Regions from separate parts of the Kitasatospora sp. NPDC001547 genome, predicted to be linked through region 3. Evidence: predicted binding sites of a transcription regulator. Region 3 holds the regulator's gene; each other region holds the start of a gene.

Region 1 (5,401 bases), on a different contig from region 3:
GGGGCGGATCCGGCGGGTGCAGCGGGAGAAGTCCAAGGAGCTGGGCCGCGAGGCGGAGCCGGCCGAGATCGCGGCCGAGCTGGACACCACCGAGGCCCGGATCAAGGACGTGCTGGACTGGGCGAGGGACCCGGTCAGCCTCAACATGTCGGTCGACGACGAGGGCGAGACCCAGTTCGGCGACCTCGTCGAGGACACCGGGGCGACGTCCCCCGAGGACGCCGTGATGGTCATGCTCCGCCGTGAGGAACTGGACGACCTGATCGGGCGGTTGGACGACCGCACCGCCTCGATCATCCGCTCCCGCTACGGGATGGAGGACGGCCGCGAGCGCACCCTCACCGAGGTGGGCAAGCAGCACGGCCTCACCCGTGAGCGGATCCGGCAGATCGAGAAGCACGCGCTGGCCGAGCTGAAGAAGATCGCGGACCACGCGGGCTTCGAAGCCGCCTGACGGACCAGCCGGCCCCCTGGCCGAGCCCTCACCCGGGCCCTGGCGCGGAGCGCTCCGCACCGGGGCCCGAGGCGTGCCACGGGCTCTTAGGCTTGAGGGAAGGGACGAACGGACGGAGTGGACAGCGTGAGCGAGCAGGGACGGGAAGAGGACCGGCGCCGGGCGCAGGACCAGGACCGGGAGCAGGAGCCCGGGAAGGCCGCGGCCGCCAAGGCCCGACTGGTCTTCCGGGACCCGTTGGACCAGCAGTCCGGGGACGACACCGACGCGGGCTGGGGCGGTCGCCCCGGAGCGGGGGAGAGCGGTGGACGGGGGCTGGACTGGTACCTGAGCCAGCGCCCGCCGCACCACGGGGACTGACCGCACCACGGGGACTGGGGAGCGGGGACCGGGGGCGTGGGGCGCCCGCCGGTCAGCGCAGCGGCGAGACCAGCGCGTCGCGGATCTCGGTCAGCAGCTTGACCTCCTTGGCCTCGAGTTCCGCCGCCTTCTCGACGTCGGTCTTGCGGCGGGCCGCCAGCTTGTTCATGGGCAGGATCAGAACGAAGTAGACGACCGCCGCGGTGATCAGGAACTGGAGCGCGGCGCTGAGCACCGATCCCCAGAGGATGAGGATTCCGGACGTGACCTCACCGGTCGGGCTCACCTCGCAGGGCCCCTTGAGGCAGGAACTGTAGGACGCGAGGTCCTTCGTCCCGAACACGCCGACGATCGGATTGATCACGCCTTTGACGAAGGCGTTGACGATGTTGGTGAAAGCCGCGCCGATGACCACGGCCACGGCGAGTTCGACGACATTTCCACGCAGCACGAATTCCTTGAAGCCCCTTCATGTCGCCTCGAACGACGAAGTCGTCCTCCGGTCACGGGTGATCTTCCGCGACCCCGGATTGACAACCCGTCCGGCCCAGCGCGCCGCCCTGGGGCGGCGGCAGCCCGGCCCGTGCGGGCCCCAGCGCGAGCGCCGACGCCACCGCGAGCAGCACCAGGACGGGCACTCCGGCTCGCCGCCGCACGGCGCTGCGCCAGCGGTGCCAGCCACCGCACCCGCGCCGGATCGGCGGGAAGCTCGGCAGCTCCTGTCGGGGCGGCACGGCCGGCGCGGGCAACGGCAGTGGTACGGGCAGGGGGAAGGAGAAGCTCGCGGTCGTCATCGACGCACCTCCGGACTGTCGGCGGACCGGCCCCTCGCGGACCGGATGCCCACACGATGAGCGTTTTCGGCGACGTCGGAAAGCCCTTTCCCCAGGCCTGTGGACAACCCGGCCCTGTGGGCAACTCCGCTCACTCGTGCGGGTGAATTCGACCCGTCCGAGAAGACAAGAGGCAGCAAGACGTGGCAGAGGCGGCACCGCGCCCGCGACAACATGGACACGCCCGTGACAACAGGACACGCCCGCGTCGACAGCACGCGCCCGGGACGACAGCGCGCACCCGCCGGACGACCCCGGACGGAAACGCGGAAAGGCCCGCCGCCCCCGCGTGGAAGCGGGGCCGACGGGCCTTTCCGAGGTCTGCGGTCCGTCCGGGCCGGTGCCCGGCGCCGGGTCAGCCGGCGGCCGGAGCCGGGCTGGACGAGGCCGGGGTCGACGCCGAGGAGCCGGAGCCCGACGACGTCGAGGAGGACGTGGACGCGGCGGACGAGGTCGAGGTGCTCGACGACGATCCGGAGCTCACCGAGCTGCTGGAGGAGGAGCGGCTGTCGGTCCGGTAGAAGCCGGAGCCCTTGAACACGACGCCCACGGCCGAGAAGACCTTGCGGAGCCGTCCCTGGCAGTCGGGGCACGTGGTCAGCGCCTCGTCGGTGAACTTCTGCACCGCCTCCAGGCCGTTGCCGCACTCGGTGCACTGGTACTGGTACGTGGGCACTTGTCTTCCTCCTGGCACTCTCGCCTGATGAGTGCTAACGATGGTCAATGATGCGGCATTCCGCTGGAACAGTCCAGCGACCCCGGTGTGAGATCGGCCCGCAGCGCCCGCCGGTCACCGTCCGCTCAGCCCTCGGCGACACCCGCCAGCTGCATCGGGCGCCCGCTCTCCGCGGTCCGCGCACCGGCGCCCGCCCCGTCCTTCGGCGCGACCAGCAGGTGCCGCAGCGAGAACAGCGCGACCAGCCCCAGCCCGGCGCCGGCCACCGGGACCAGGAAGCCGGTCGAGGGCCCGTGCCCGTCGATCAGCTGGCCCGCCGCCATCGAGCCGACGGCCAGGCCCAGCCCGATGGCGCCGGTCAGCCAGGTGAAGGCCTCCGTCTTGGCGCCGTCCGCGACCAGCGTCTCGACCAGGGTGTAGCCGCTGATCAGGGTCGGCGCGATGGCCAGCCCGCAGACCAGCCCGGCGACGGTCAGCGCGACCAGGTTGGGCATCGCCCACAGCACCGAGCAGCCCAGCACCAGCAGCGCGTAGCTGATCAGCATCCGCTGCTGCACCGGCCGCCGCCAGGCGATCACGCCGTACAGCACGCCGGCCAGCATCGAGCCGCCGGCGAAGATCCCGTACACGGTGCCTCCGGCGTCGTGCTGTCCGACCGAGTCGGCGAAGGCGTTCACCGAGACCTGCATGCCGCCGAAGACCGCGCCGACCCCGAGGAAGGTCCCGGCCAGCAGTCGGACGCCGGGGGAGGCGAGCGCCGAGGCCCGCTTGGTGCCGGGCTGCGGCACGATCCGGGCCGGGGCGGTGCCCCGCTGGGCGGCGAAGGCCAGACCGCCGACGAGGGTCAGCGCGGCCTCGGCGACCAGGGCGGTGGCCGGGTTGGCGAGGGCGGCGATGCCGGAGGCCAGGATCGGGCCGATCACGAAGGTGAACTCGTCCGTCACGGACTCGAAGGCGAAGGCGGTGCTCACCCGGGCCGCGGAGTTCTCGGAGGCGCCGTCCGCCGTGAACCGGGCCACCCAGCGGGCCCGGACCATCGCGCCGACCTGCGGCACGCTCGCCCCGGCCGGGACGGCGGCCAGGAACAGGCTCCAGGCGGGCGCGTGGCCGAGCGCGAGCGCGATCAGCGCGCCGACCGAGGCCGCGTGCACCAGGACGGTCGGGACGAGCACCGCGGCCTGGCCGTAGCGGTCGGCGAGCCGCCCGGTCTGCGGCCCGATCAGGGCCTGGGCGACGGCGGCGACCGCGGTGACGGTGCCGGCGGTGCCGTACGAGCCGTGGGTCTGGGTGACGAGCAGCAGGATGCCCATGCTGAGCATCGCGTACGGCAGTCGCGCGACGAGGGCGGGGGACAGGAACGTCCAGGCCCCGGGCGTGCGCAGCAGCTCGCCGTACCCGACGCGGGCGGGGGCCGGAGCTGCGGGGGTGGCCGCGTGGTCCGCGGCGGTGTCGACCGTTCGGCGCGCCGTCACGGTCGGTCCTTCCTGCTGCCTGGTAGCGCGGCAGGGCATGGTGGAGCCCCGACGGCGCCGAGAGTCGTCCTCTCGCGCGTCGACCGGGGTAGATACCGGGTCGGTCCGGCGTGCTGGCCGGGGGCCGGACCGCGGCCGCCGAGCGGTCGCGCCAACTCTGCGTCAGGCAGATGCTGGGGGTGGTCTAGCGGTAGTCATACGACGTGGTCGAACCAGCATACAGTTACGCGCGTAGACGACGCCAGCCCTCCCGGCTCACCAGCTCTCCCGGCCCGCCAGCCCGCCCGGCTCGCCAGGCCCCGAGCAGGCGGGCCCGCCCGGGGGCCCCGCCGTCACCGCCCGTTCAGCCACCCCGCGAGCTTGCCGCCCTTGTCCACGGCCCGCAGCCGCCGCTCCGCCGCCTCGCCGACCTCGTCGGTGGTGACCACCAGCAGCTCGTCCCCGCCGCGCAGCACCGTCGCCTTGTCCGGCACGAAGGAGTTCCCCTCCCGCACGACCAGGGTGACCGCCGCCCCCTTGGGCAGCCGCAGCTCGCTGATCTCCACGCCCGACATCTTCGAGGCGGGGGAGAGGGCGACCGACAGCAGGTGCCCGTGCAGCTTCTCCAGCGGGGCGGACTCGATGCCCAGGTCCTGGCCCATGTCGCCCTCGTCGATCCGCAGCCGCTTGGCCACCCACGGCAGGGTCGGTCCCTGGAGCAGGGTGAAGACGACGACCAGTATGAAGACGATGTTGAAGACGTCGTCGGCCCGGTGCGCGCCCGACACCACCGGGATGGTGGCCAGCACGATCGGCACCGCCCCGCGCAGTCCGGCCCAGCTCAGCAGCGCCTGCTCGCGGGCCGCCACCTTGAACGGGGTCAGCGAGGCCATCACCGAGAGCGGTCGGGCCAGGAACACCAGCACCCCGCCCACCACCAGCGCGGGCACCACCGCGTCGCCCATGGTCTCGGGCGTGACGAGCAGCCCGAGCAGCACGAACATGCCGATCTGCCCGATCCAGGCCAGCCCGTCGGCGAAGCCCCGGACGGCCGGGCCGTGCGGCAGCTTGGAGTTCCCGAGGATCACCGCGCTGATGTAGACGGCGAGGAAGCCGGAGCCGTGCAGCAGCGCGCCGCCGGCGTACGCGAGCACGGTGAGCGCCATCACGGCGATCGGGTAGAGGCCCGAGGAGGGCAGTGCGACGTGCTTGAGCCCGTACGCGCCGATCCGGCCGACGGCCAGGCCCACCGCGGCGCCGATCGCCAGTTCGGCGACGATCGTGGCGATCAGGACGTACCAGGAGTCCAGTTCCCCGGTGGTGGCGAAGGCGACGACCAGGATGACCACGGGGGCGTCGTTGAAGCCGGACTCGGCCTCCAGCAGGCCGGTGAGCCGGTGCGGCAGCGGGACCATCCGCAGCACCGAGAAGACGGCGGCCGCGTCGGTCGAGGAGACGATGGCGCCGAGCAGCAGTGAGGTCCGCCAGTCCAGGCCGACCAGCCAGTGGGCGCCCGCCGCGGTGGTGAACACGCTGACGCCGACGCCGAGGGTGGCGAGCACCGTCGCGGCCGGCACCACCGGCTTGATCTCCCGCCAGCTGGTCTTGAGGCCGCCCTCGGCGAGGA
Region 2 (5,401 bases), on a different contig from region 3:
GGCCGGGCCTGTGCACCGACAACGGCGCGATGGTCGCGGCGCTCGGCGCCGAGATGGTATGGCGCGACCGCACGCCGTCCGCCTTCGACCTGTCCGCCGACTCCTCGCTGCCGGTGACCGACGTCCACGTGCCCCACACGGACTTCCACGGTCAGGCCTACGACGCCCTCGGCGGCGGCGCGGCATGACCGTCGCCGCGATGTGGGAGGCCCGGGCGGCGACCGGCCGGGCCGGCGAACTCGCCGCCTGGGTGCGGGAGTCGGCGCTGCCCGCGCTGCGCGGCTCGGCCGGGCTGGAGCGCCTCGAACTGCTCTCCGCCCCGGGCGAGAGGGTGCTGCTGATCGCCTGGTGGAGCGGCGAGCCGGTGCCCGTCGCCGACCCGCCGGCCGAGCTGTTGGGCCGCCCGGTGCACCGCTGGTCCTTCACCAGCGAGCACATCGAATAACTGATCGGGAACCGCTGACCTGTTCGCTACCGTGCTAGCTGAGAGAAAGCTGGACGGGAGCCGGGAGCGCGCAGCGGTGATCAGGGACGGGCGGAGCAGGGCCAGGACGTACGCGGCGGGGGCGGTGGCCCTGCTGGCCTTCGCCACCGCGTGCGGTGACGGCGGAGGCGGCGGTGGGGCCGCCCCGGCCGCCGCGGCCACGTCCGCCGCGGCCCGGCCCACCGGCGCCGCGCCGACCACCGGGGCCGCGACCGCCACCCCGTCCGGCGCCCCGGCGGGAGCGGGCGCCGCGGCCTGGGCCAAGTGGGGCCTCACCCCGCTCGCCCCCGCCCCGGCGCCGCCCGCCGACAAGCCCGTCAAGCTCCAACGGACCGGCCCGGTACCGGTGTTCAGCGACGTGAAGACGAGCGACAAGGTCGTCTTCATCACCATCGACGACGGCGCCGAGAAGGACCCGAAGTTCGTCGAGATGCTGACCGACCTCAAGGTGCCGGTCTCGATGTTCCTGACCCGGGACATCGTCAGGAACGACTACGCGTACTTCAAGCCGCTCCAGGCGCTGGGCAACCACGTCCAGAACCACACCGTGGACCACCCGGTGATGAGCAAGCTCCCGGTGGACAGGCAGAAGGCCGAGATCTGCGACGCGCAGTCCGCGCTCACCCAGCAGTACGGCACCGCCCCGCTGCTGTTCCGTCCGCCGTTCGGCGACGGCGCCAACACCCCGGTGCTCAACACCTCGGTCCAGGAGTGCGGCCCGCGCGCCATAGTGCTGTGGCGCGAGTCGATGCAGATCCACGACATGCAGTACCAGTCCGGGGACAAGAAGCTGAAGCCCGGCGACATCATCCTGGCGCACTTCCGCGGCCCCAAGGAGCTCAAGGGCGCCACGATGACCCAGATGTTCGGCGACCTGCTGGCCCGGATCCAGGAGCAGGGCTTCTCGGTGGCCCGGCTGGAGGACTACATCCAGGCGCCCGCCTCGTAGCTCAGACCGGCCGTCCCAGCATCATCAGCGGCCCGTGGTCGGTGCGGCTGAGGATCACCGTGACGGTGTTCGGCCCGGAGGGCTTGAGCTGGCGGCGCAGCTCCTCCGGGGTGATCGCCATCCCGCGCTTCTTGATCACCACCGTGCCGACCGCCCGCTCGCGCAGCAGCGCCTTCAGCTTCTTGATGTTGAACGGCAGCACGTCGGTGAGCTCGAAGGCGTGCGCGTACGGGGTGGCGACCAGTTCGTCCGAGGTCAGGTAGGCGATCTTCGGGTCGATCAGCCGGCCGCCCACCTGCTCGGCCACCTCGGCCACCAGGTGGGCCCGGATCACCGCGCCGTCCGGCTCGTACAGGTAGCGCCCGACCGGGCCGGCCGGCGGGTCGGGCAGGTCGCCGCCGGTCAGGCTGGCGCCCTGCGGCAGCAGGGTGGCGCGGTGCGGGCTCGCGGCCCGGGTGCCGAACCAGAGCACCGCCTCCTTGACGTCGCCGTGGTCGGACACCCACTCGGCCTCGGCGTCCTGCGGCACCGCCTCGTGCGGGATGCCCGGCGCCACCTTCAGTGCGCCGACCGGGGTCCGCCGGCCGGCCTCGACGGCCCAGGAGAGCGGCGGGGCGTACGCCTCCGGGTCGAACACCCGGCCGCGCGAGGTGCGCCGGGCCGGGTCGGTGAACACCGCGTCGAAGCCGGTGACGTCCACCTCGGCGACGTCCGCGCAGCGCACCTCGACCAGGTCGGCCAGGCCCAGCGCGGCGGCGTTGGCCGCGGTGGCGGCGCAGGCCGCCGGGTCCCGGTCGACGGCCAGCACCTCGATGCCCGCCCGGGCCAGCGCCAGCACGTCCCCGCCGATGCCGCAGCAGAGGTCCGCCAGCCGCCGTACGCCCAGGGCGGCGAACCGCCGTGCCCGCCACTCGGCCACGCTGCGCCGGGTGGACTGCTCCACCCCGTTGGGCGTGAAGTACATCAGGTCGGCGTCGGCCCCGAACTTCGCCCGCGCCCGCTGGCGCAGCCGCGCCTGCCCGAACGCCGCCGACACCAGCTCCGCCGGGTGCTCCCGGCGCAGCCGGGTCGCCAGCGCCAGCTCCTCCTCGGGGGTGAACTCGCGCAACTCGGCGAGCAGGGCCTGGCCCTCGGGGGTCAGCAGCGGCTGGAGGTTCTCGGTGTCCACGGGGCCATTCTCGCCGGTCGGGCGCCCCCGCTCCGCGTGCCCGCCGGCTCCGGCGGGCCGGACGGCGTCAGCGCCACAGGACGCCCGAGGACAGGACCGCCGGCAGCACGAAGGGGGAGAGCACCGCGGCGACCGGGAGGTACTGGTAGCCGGACCGCCGGCTGCGGAAGGCGACCACCAGGCCCGCCGTCAGGGCGGCGACCGGGGCGGCCAGCATCCCGATGCCCAGGAAGGCCCATTCGAGGCCGTCCCCGTCGTCCCCGTGGCCGGGGCCGCTGCCGAGGGAGGCGACGACGAAGAAGACCACGAACGGCAGCGCGGCTCCCAGCAGGGGCAGCGACAGCAGGGCGAGGGCGGCGTCCGTGGTCCGGGACGGGCCGACACGCACCGGGATCGATGTCATGACGAGGAGTCTGCCGACGGCGGGAGCGTCGCACATGAGTACGGCTACTCATCCGCGAATCGGGGTTCCCAGGGCGCGTCGTTGGCACTCTGGTTGACTGAGTGCTAACACGGCCCTATGGTCGTCCTTGGCACTCCCCACTAGGAGAGTGCTAACGCGACGACGTGTGTCTGACCCCCGCGACGGCAGACCCGCAGGATCGCCCCTACCCGTTAGAAAACCCCGTAATCTCCGAAGGGGAGCTCGGACGTGACCACCAGCAGCAAGGTTGCCATCAAGCCGCTCGAGGACCGCATCGTGGTCCAGCCGCTCGACGCCGAGACCACCACGGCCTCCGGCCTGGTTATCCCGGACACCGCCAAGGAGAAGCCCCAGGAGGGCGTCGTCCTGGCCGTCGGCCCGGGCCGCTTCGAGGACGGCCAGCGTCTGCCGCTCGACGTCGCCGTGGGTGACATCGTCCTGTACTCGAAGTACGGCGGCACCGAGGTGAAGTACCAGGGCGAGGAGTACCTGGTGCTCTCCGCTCGCGACGTTCTCGCCATCATCGAGAAGTAAGTCGTCCCGACCCGCCCCGGATCCGTGTCCTCCGTGACAGTGGCCCGGGGCGTGGTTGTTGGTTCACGTAGTTCGGCGGCCGGTCGGCCGGCCGCAGCCCCGAGGGAATAGGGAACATGGCGAAGATCCTGCAGTTCGACGAGGACGCCCGCCGCTCGCTGGAGCGCGGTGTCAACAAGCTGGCCGACACCGTCAAGGTGACCATCGGCCCCAAGGGCCGCAACGTCGTCATCGACAAGAAGTTCGGCGCCCCGACCATCACCAACGACGGTGTCACCATCGCCCGCGAGGTCGAGCTGGACGACCCGTACGAGAACCTTGGCGCGCAGCTCGTCAAGGAGGTCGCCACCAAGACCAACGACGTCGCGGGTGACGGCACCACCACCGCCACCGTGCTGGCCCAGGCCCTGGTCAACGAGGGTCTGCGCAACGTCGCCGCCGGTGCCGGCCCGGCCGCCCTGAAGAAGGGCATCGACAAGGCCGTCGCCGCCGTCTCCGAGCACCTGCTCTCCATCGCCCGCGAGATCGAGGGCAAGGACGACGTCGCCGCCGTCGCGTCCCTCTCCGCCCAGGACACCCAGGTCGGCGAGCTGATCGCCGAGGCGATCGACAAGGTCGGCAAGGACGGTGTCATCACCGTCGAGGAGTCGAACACCTTCGGCGTGGAGCTGGACTTCACCGAGGGCATGCAGTTCGACAAGGGCTACCTGTCGCCGTACTTCGTCACCGACGCGGAGCGGCAGGAGGCGGTCCTGGAGGACCCGTACATCCTGATCAACCAGGGCAAGATCTCCTCCATCCAGGAGCTGCTGCCGCTGCTGGAGAAGATCCTCCAGGGCGGTGCCTCCAAGCCGCTGCTGATCATCGCCGAGGACGTCGACGGCGAGGCGCTGTCGACCCTGGTCGTGAACAAGATCCGCGGCACCTTCAACGCCGTCGCCGTCAAGGCCCCGGGCTTCGGCGACCGCCGCAAGGCGATCCTCGGCGACCTGGCCGTCCTGACCGGTGGCCAGGTCATCTCCGAGGAGGTCGGCCTCAAGCTCGACCAGGTCGGCCTGGACGTGCTGGGCACCGCCCGCCGGGTGACCATCACCAAGGACGAGACCACGGTCGTCGACGGCGCCGGTGACGCCGAGGCCGTCGCCGGCCGCGTCGCCCAGATCAAGGGCGAGATCGCCGCGACCGACTCCGACTGGGACCGCGAGAAGCTGCAGGAGCGCCTGGCCAAGCTGGCCGGCGGCGTCTGCGTCATCAAGGTCGGCGCCGCCACCGAGGTGGAGCTGAAGGAGCGCAAGCACCGCCTGGAGGACGCCATCTCGGCGACCCGCGCCGCGGTCGAGGAGGGCATCGTCGCCGGTGGTGGCGCCTCCCTGGTCCACGCCGCCAAGGTGCTGAACGACGGCCTGGGCCTGTCGGGCGACGAGGCCACCGGTGTCGCGGTCGTCCGCAAGGCGCTGCACGAGCCGCTGCGCTGGATCGCCCAGAACGCCGGCCTGGAGGGCTACGTCATCACCTCCAAGGTCTCCGAGCTGGAGGCCGGCCAGGGCTACAACGCCGCCACCGGCGAGTACGGCGACCTGGTGAAGGCCGGCGTCATCGACCCGGTCAAGGTCACCCGCTCCGCCCTGGAGAACGCCGCCTCGATCGCCTCCCTGCTCCTCACCACCGAGACCCTCGTGGTGGAGAAGAAGGAGGAGGAGGCCGACAACGGTCACGGCCACTCGCACGGCCACGGCCACTCGCACTGAGGCTCCGACGCCTGACCGGAGGCCCGGTCCGCGCCCCGCGAGGGGAGCGGGCCGGGCCTCCGGCGTTCGCCCGCGCTTCAACTATCAGTAGAAT
Region 3 (5,401 bases):
GCCGGTCGCCGCCTCCTCGACCACCAGGTCCCGCTCGGCGGGCACCTCCGGGGCGGCCTGCTGCTTCTTCCACGGCGGGGTCAGGTCGGGTCCGTACTGGCGGCTGCGCATACGGGTGATCATAGGGAGGGCGGACGGCCCGTCAGAGTCCCGGCGCGCCCCAGACCGGGAACCAGCGGCCGAGGTCCTTCTCCAGCCGCAGGTCGTTCCCCAGCATCGCGTTGACCTGCAGTTCCAGCGGGCTGTTGCGCTTCTCCCCGCCGCCGGGCACCGGCGCGAAGGGGTAGAAGGTGCCGCGCTTGTACAGGTAGACCAGGGCCAGCGACTGCCCCTGCGGGTTCCGGAAGGCGACCAGCGAGCAGAGCAGCTGCGGCCCGAAGCCGTTCGCCTCCAGCTCGCTGTTGACCGCGTGCAGGTCGTTCACCAGCTCCGGCAGCTCCTCGGGCCGGTGCCGGGCGAGCAGCCAGGAGTAGCCGTAGGCGTCCTTGGAGGCCTCCACCGGGACGCCGCCGCGCCCGGTGTCGGCGTCCAGCAGCGCCCGGACCTGCTGCTCGACCTGGACGAAGGCCGCGCCCTCGACGGCCGCGAAGCAGACCGAGCCGAGCCCGGTGGGGGTGAACCCGGCTCCGGCCTCCAGGGTGAGCGCGGCGGACGGCACGCCGAACAGCTGGTCGAGGTCGGGTTTGACGGGCTTGGTGCGGCCGAACAGGGCGTCCAGGATTCCCACGGCGGTCCTCTCGGGTTCGGGGGTCAGCGGCCGAGCTGCTCGGAGATCCTCGCCAGCTGCGCCAGCCGCTTCTCCAGGCTCGGGTGGGTGGACAGCAGCTGCGAGGCGGTCTCCCGGGCGCTCAGCGCGGGGGCGAAGTAGAAGGCGTTGTACGGCTGCGCCTGGCGCAGGTCCTTGCCGGGGATGGCCGCGATCTGCCCGGTCACCTTGGTGAGCGCGGAGGCCAGCGCGCTGGGCCGGCCGGTGAGCTGGGCGGCGGCCCGGTCCGCGGCCAGCTCGCGGTAGCGGGACAGCAGCCGGGTGAGCAGGAAGCTGACCGCGTAGACGACCATCGACACCAGCGGGACGACCAGCGCCAGGACGGCCGCGTTCTGGTCGTTGTTGTTGCGCCCGCCGCCCATGAACCCGCCGTACACGGCGATCCGGGTCATCGCCCCGGCGAGGACGCCCAGGAAGCCGGCGATCGTCATCACCGCCACGTCCCGGTGGGCGACGTGCGACAGCTCGTGCGCGAGGACGCCCTCCAGCTCCTCCGGCTCCAGCCGGCGCAGCAGCCCGGTGGTCACGCAGACCACCGCGTTGCCCGGGTTGCGGCCGGTGGCGAAGGCGTTCGGCATGTCGTTGTCGGCGACCGCCACCCGGGGCTTGGGCATGTCGGCCAGGGCGCAGAGCCGGTCGACGGTGCCGTGCAGCTGGGGGAACTCCTCGGGGGACACCCGGTGGGCGCCCATCGCCCGCTCGGTGATCCGGTCGCTGAACCAGAACTGGGCCACGAACAGCCCGCCGGAGATCAGCACGATCAGTGGCCAGGCGCCGCGCATCAGCGCGATCAGCAGGCCCGTGAAACCGACGTACAGCAGCCCGATCACGAACATCGTGGCGACCATGCGGCCGGTCAGGCCGCGGTCGGGCGCGAAACGGGTGTGCTGGCCCGAGCTCGACATCGCTTGCTCCTCCGTTCGCCGTCGCCTTCGATGCTGCCACCCGGACGGCCTCCCGGCACCACCCCGGCGCCGGAACGACCGAACCGCGGGGGCCCCGCGGGCCGTGGGCGGAACTGCGGGGAGGATCACCCCGGTCGGGCCGTTCCTGCCGTAGGACCCGGGCCGTACACTGGCAGGTACGGTTTTGGCACTCGCGTGTTCAGAGTGCCAAGGCCGAGGGCCTTCCGGAGCGGCCCGCAGCAACGAGGGACACAGTCGGACAACGTGCGAAGACGGAGGTGCGTGCCCCATGGCCGGTGAGGTCCGCCAGCTGGACGAACGCAAGCTCGCCGTGCTCCGCGCGATCGTGCAGGACTACGTGGGCACCGAGGAGCCGGTCGGCTCCAAGGCCCTGGTGGAACGGCACAACCTCGGGGTCTCGCCGGCGACCGTCCGCAACGACATGGCGGCGCTGGAGGAGGAGGGTTACATCCACCAGCCGCACACCAGCGCCGGCCGGATCCCGACCGACAAGGGGTACCGCCTCTTCGTCGACAAGCTCGCCGAGATCAAGCCGATGAGCGCCCCCGAGCGCCGGGCCATCCGGCACTTCCTGGACGGCGCGGTCGACCTGGACGACGTGGTCGCCCGCACGGTGCGGCTGCTCGCCCAGCTGACCCGGCAGGTCGCGGTGGTGCAGTACCCGTCGTTGACGCGCTCCACCGTCCGGCACATCGAGCTGGTGGCGCTCGCCCCGGCGAAGGTGATGCTGGTCCTGATCACCAACACCGGCCGGGTCGAGCAGCGGATGGTCGACTGCCCGGGCCCGGTCGGCGAGACGGTGCTGGCGGACCTCCGGGCCCGGATCAACGCGAGAGCCGCCGGCAAGCGCCTCCCGGAGGTCCCCGGGCTGCTGGAGGAGCTGCCCGCGCAGTTCGAGCAGGCCGACCGGCCGACCGTCAGCACGGTCCTGGCGACCCTGTTCGAGACGCTCGCCGAGCAGAACGAGGAGCGGATCATGCTGGCCGGCACGGCCAACCTGACCCGCTTCGGGCACGACTTCCCGCTCTCCATCCAGCCGGTGCTGGAGGCCCTGGAGGAGCAGGTCGTCCTGCTCCGCCTCCTGGGTGAGACCGCGGACGCCGCGATGACGGTCCGGATCGGGCGGGAGAACGCCTACGAGGGGCTGACTTCCACGTCGATCGTCTCGGTCGGCTACGGTTCGGGCGACGAGAGCGTGGCGAAACTGGGTGTGATCGGTCCGACCCGGATGGACTATCCGGGCACAATGGGGGCGGTGCGAGCGGTGGCGCGGTACGTGGGCCAGATCCTGGCCGAGTCCTAGCAAGCGGCCGTCGCCGGAAATCCGGCGGCGGCGACCAGTCGCAGCACTACTACAGGCGGAACAAGCGGAGCATTTGGTGGCCACGGACTACTACGCGGTACTCGGCGTCCGACGGGATGCGGGGCAGGACGAGATCAAGAAGGCGTTCCGGCGCCTGGCACGCGAACTGCACCCGGACGTCAACCCGGACCCGAAGACGCAGGAGCGGTTCAAGGAGATCAACGCCGCCTACGAGGTGCTCTCCGATCCGCAGAAGCGCCAGGTCTACGACCTCGGCGGGGACCCGCTGTCCCCGGGCGGCGGCGGAGCGGGCGGCTTCGGGGCCGGTGCGGCCGGCTTCGGCTTCTCCGACATCATGGACGCCTTCTTCGGCGCCGCGGCCGGCCAGCGCGGCCCGCGCTCGCGCACCCGCCGCGGCCAGGACGCCATGATCCGGCTGGAGATCACCCTGGAGGAGGCCGCCTTCGGCACCACCAAGGAGCTCCAGGTCGACACCGCCGTCACCTGCACCACCTGCAGTGGCGAGGGCGCGGCCCCCGGCACCTCGGCGCAGACCTGTGACATGTGCCGCGGCAAGGGCGAGGTCTCCCAGGTCACCCGGTCCTTCCTGGGCCAGGTCATGACCTCCCGCCCCTGCCCGCAGTGCCAGGGCTTCGGCACCGTCGTGCCGACCCCGTGCCCGGAGTGCGCCGGCGACGGCCGGGTCCGCGCCCGCCGCACCCTGACCGTCAAGATCCCGGCCGGTGTCGACAACGGCACCCGGATCCAGCTGGCCGGCGAGGGCGAGGTCGGCCCCGGCGGCGGCCCGGCCGGCGACCTGTACGTGGAGATCGCCGAGACCACCCACAACATCTTCCAGCGGCGCGGGGACGACCTGCACTGCACCGTCACCATCCCGATGACGGCGGCCGCGCTCGGCACCCAGGTGCCGCTGCAGACCCTGGACGGCCTGGAGGAGGTCGACATCCGGCCCGGCACCCAGTCCGGCCAGTCGATCCCGCTGCACGGCCGGGGCATCACGCACCTGCGGGGCGGCGGCCGGGGCGACCTGATAGTGCACGTCGAGGTGAAGACGCCCAGCAAGCTCGACGCCGAGCAGGAGGAGCTGCTGCGCCGCCTCGCGGTGCTGCGCGGCGAGGAGCGGCCGTCCGGCCAGTTCGCGCCGGGCCAGCAGGGCCTGTTCTCCCGGCTGAAGGACGCCTTCAACGGCCGGTAGCCGTCCGCGGAGGGGTGCCGGGGGGGTGAAGCCCCCGGCACCCCTCCGGTGTTTCCCCCTCTCCGGCCGCAGGCCCCTCCTGGAAAGGTCCCCGCCATGACCGCGCCCGTCTTCTTCGTCGAGACCGAGCGGATCGCCGCCGCCGTGCCCGGGGCCGTGGTGCGCCTGGACGGCCCGGAGGGGCGCCACGCGGCCGCGGTGAAGCGGCTGCAGCCGGGCGAGGCGGTGACCCTGGCCGACGGGCTGGGGCTCGGCGTGGACGGCACGGTCGCCGAGGTGCTCGGCAAGGACGAGATCGACGTGGCGGTCGCCGCCGTGCGCCGGGAGCCGGAGCCCGCGCCGCGGATCGTCGTCGTCCAGGCGCTGCCCAAGGGCGACCGCGGCGAGCTGGCCGTGGAGACCATGACCGAGGTCGGCGTGGACGTGGTGATCCCGTGGTCCGCCTCGCGCTGCATCACCCAGTGGAAGGGCGAGCGCGGCGGCAAGGCCCTCGCCAAGTGGCGGGCCACCGCCCGGGAGGCGGGCAAGCAGTCCCGCCGGCTGCGCTTCCCCGTGGTCCGGGACGTCATGACCACCCGGCAGCTGACCCCCGTCCTGGCGCAGGCCGCGTTCGCCGCCGTGCTGCACGAGGAGGGCGCCGAGCCGCTGGCGCACGCCGGGCTGCCGGAGACCGGGGACATCGTCCTGGTGGTCGGCCCCGAGGGCGGGGTCTCCCCGGAGGAGCTGGCCGCCTTCGCCGAGGCGGGCGCCGAGCCGTACCGGCTGGGCCCCTCGGTGCTGCGCACCTCCACCGCCGGGGTGGCCGCCGGCGCACTGCTGCTCGGGCGCAGCGGCCGCTGGTCCTGACCGCGCCCGCAGGGCGCCCGGGGCGCCCGGGACGGCGCCCGGCGCGAGCGCGTCACGGCCGTCCGCGGGCGGCGCCGGGAGTCTGCCGAAAACGGCGCGGACCGTACGCGCGGCTGCCTAGGCTGGCCGGGTGACGGACTCCCTGAGCACCCCGGCCGGCGCCTACCTGCGCCATCCCCACCTGCACGGCGACCTGGTCGCCTTCGTCGCCGAGGACGACCTCTGGCTCGCCCCGCTGGACGGTGGCCGGGCCTGGCGGCTGACGGCGGACCACCTGCCGGTCCACCACCCGAGGTTCTCCCCGGACGGGCGGCACCTCGCCTTCACCTCCACCCGGGACGGCG

Evidence for each region. Region 3 encodes HrcA, which represses chaperone genes, less so after heat shock. Its sites were predicted from a motif close to TTNGCACTCNGNNNNNCNGAGTGCNAA; they were not measured.
Region 1: ACFY0X_RS06045 (FmdB family zinc ribbon protein) is a predicted target of HrcA. The motif match lies at 2,335-2,361, and genes of this name have one in related genera.
Region 2: groES (co-chaperone GroES) is a predicted target of HrcA. The motif match lies at 3,086-3,112, and genes of this name have one in related genera.

Annotation. Positions count from the first base shown of each region.
Region 1 covers NZ_JBIAVL010000003.1:52,186-57,586, forward strand. The annotation lists gene ACFY0X_RS06025 (sigma-70 family RNA polymerase sigma factor) at 1-454, shown strand, start outside; gene ACFY0X_RS06030 (hypothetical protein) at 581-814, shown strand; partial or broken gene mscL (large conductance mechanosensitive channel protein MscL) at 867-1,280, opposite strand; gene ACFY0X_RS06040 (hypothetical protein) at 1,318-1,608, opposite strand; gene ACFY0X_RS06045 (FmdB family zinc ribbon protein) at 2,003-2,323, opposite strand; gene ACFY0X_RS06050 (MFS transporter) at 2,449-3,795, opposite strand; gene ACFY0X_RS06055 (potassium/proton antiporter) at 4,128-5,401, opposite strand, start outside.
Region 2 covers NZ_JBIAVL010000010.1:132,884-138,284, forward strand. The annotation lists gene tsaD (tRNA (adenosine(37)-N6)-threonylcarbamoyltransferase complex transferase subunit TsaD) at 1-188, shown strand, start outside; gene ACFY0X_RS20050 (hypothetical protein) at 185-445, shown strand; gene ACFY0X_RS20055 (polysaccharide deacetylase family protein) at 477-1,433, shown strand; gene ACFY0X_RS20060 (methyltransferase domain-containing protein) at 1,435-2,601, opposite strand; gene ACFY0X_RS20065 (hypothetical protein) at 2,669-3,004, opposite strand; gene groES (co-chaperone GroES) at 3,254-3,559, shown strand; gene groL (chaperonin GroEL) at 3,676-5,307, shown strand.
Region 3 covers NZ_JBIAVL010000002.1:156,756-162,156, forward strand. The annotation lists gene ACFY0X_RS03385 (DUF3097 domain-containing protein) at 1-111, opposite strand, end outside; gene ACFY0X_RS03390 (hypothetical protein) at 143-727, opposite strand; gene htpX (zinc metalloprotease HtpX) at 751-1,671, opposite strand; gene hrcA (heat-inducible transcriptional repressor HrcA) at 1,961-2,995, shown strand; gene dnaJ (molecular chaperone DnaJ) at 3,072-4,211, shown strand; gene ACFY0X_RS03410 (16S rRNA (uracil(1498)-N(3))-methyltransferase) at 4,308-5,057, shown strand; gene ACFY0X_RS03415 (PDZ domain-containing protein) at 5,188-5,401, shown strand, end outside.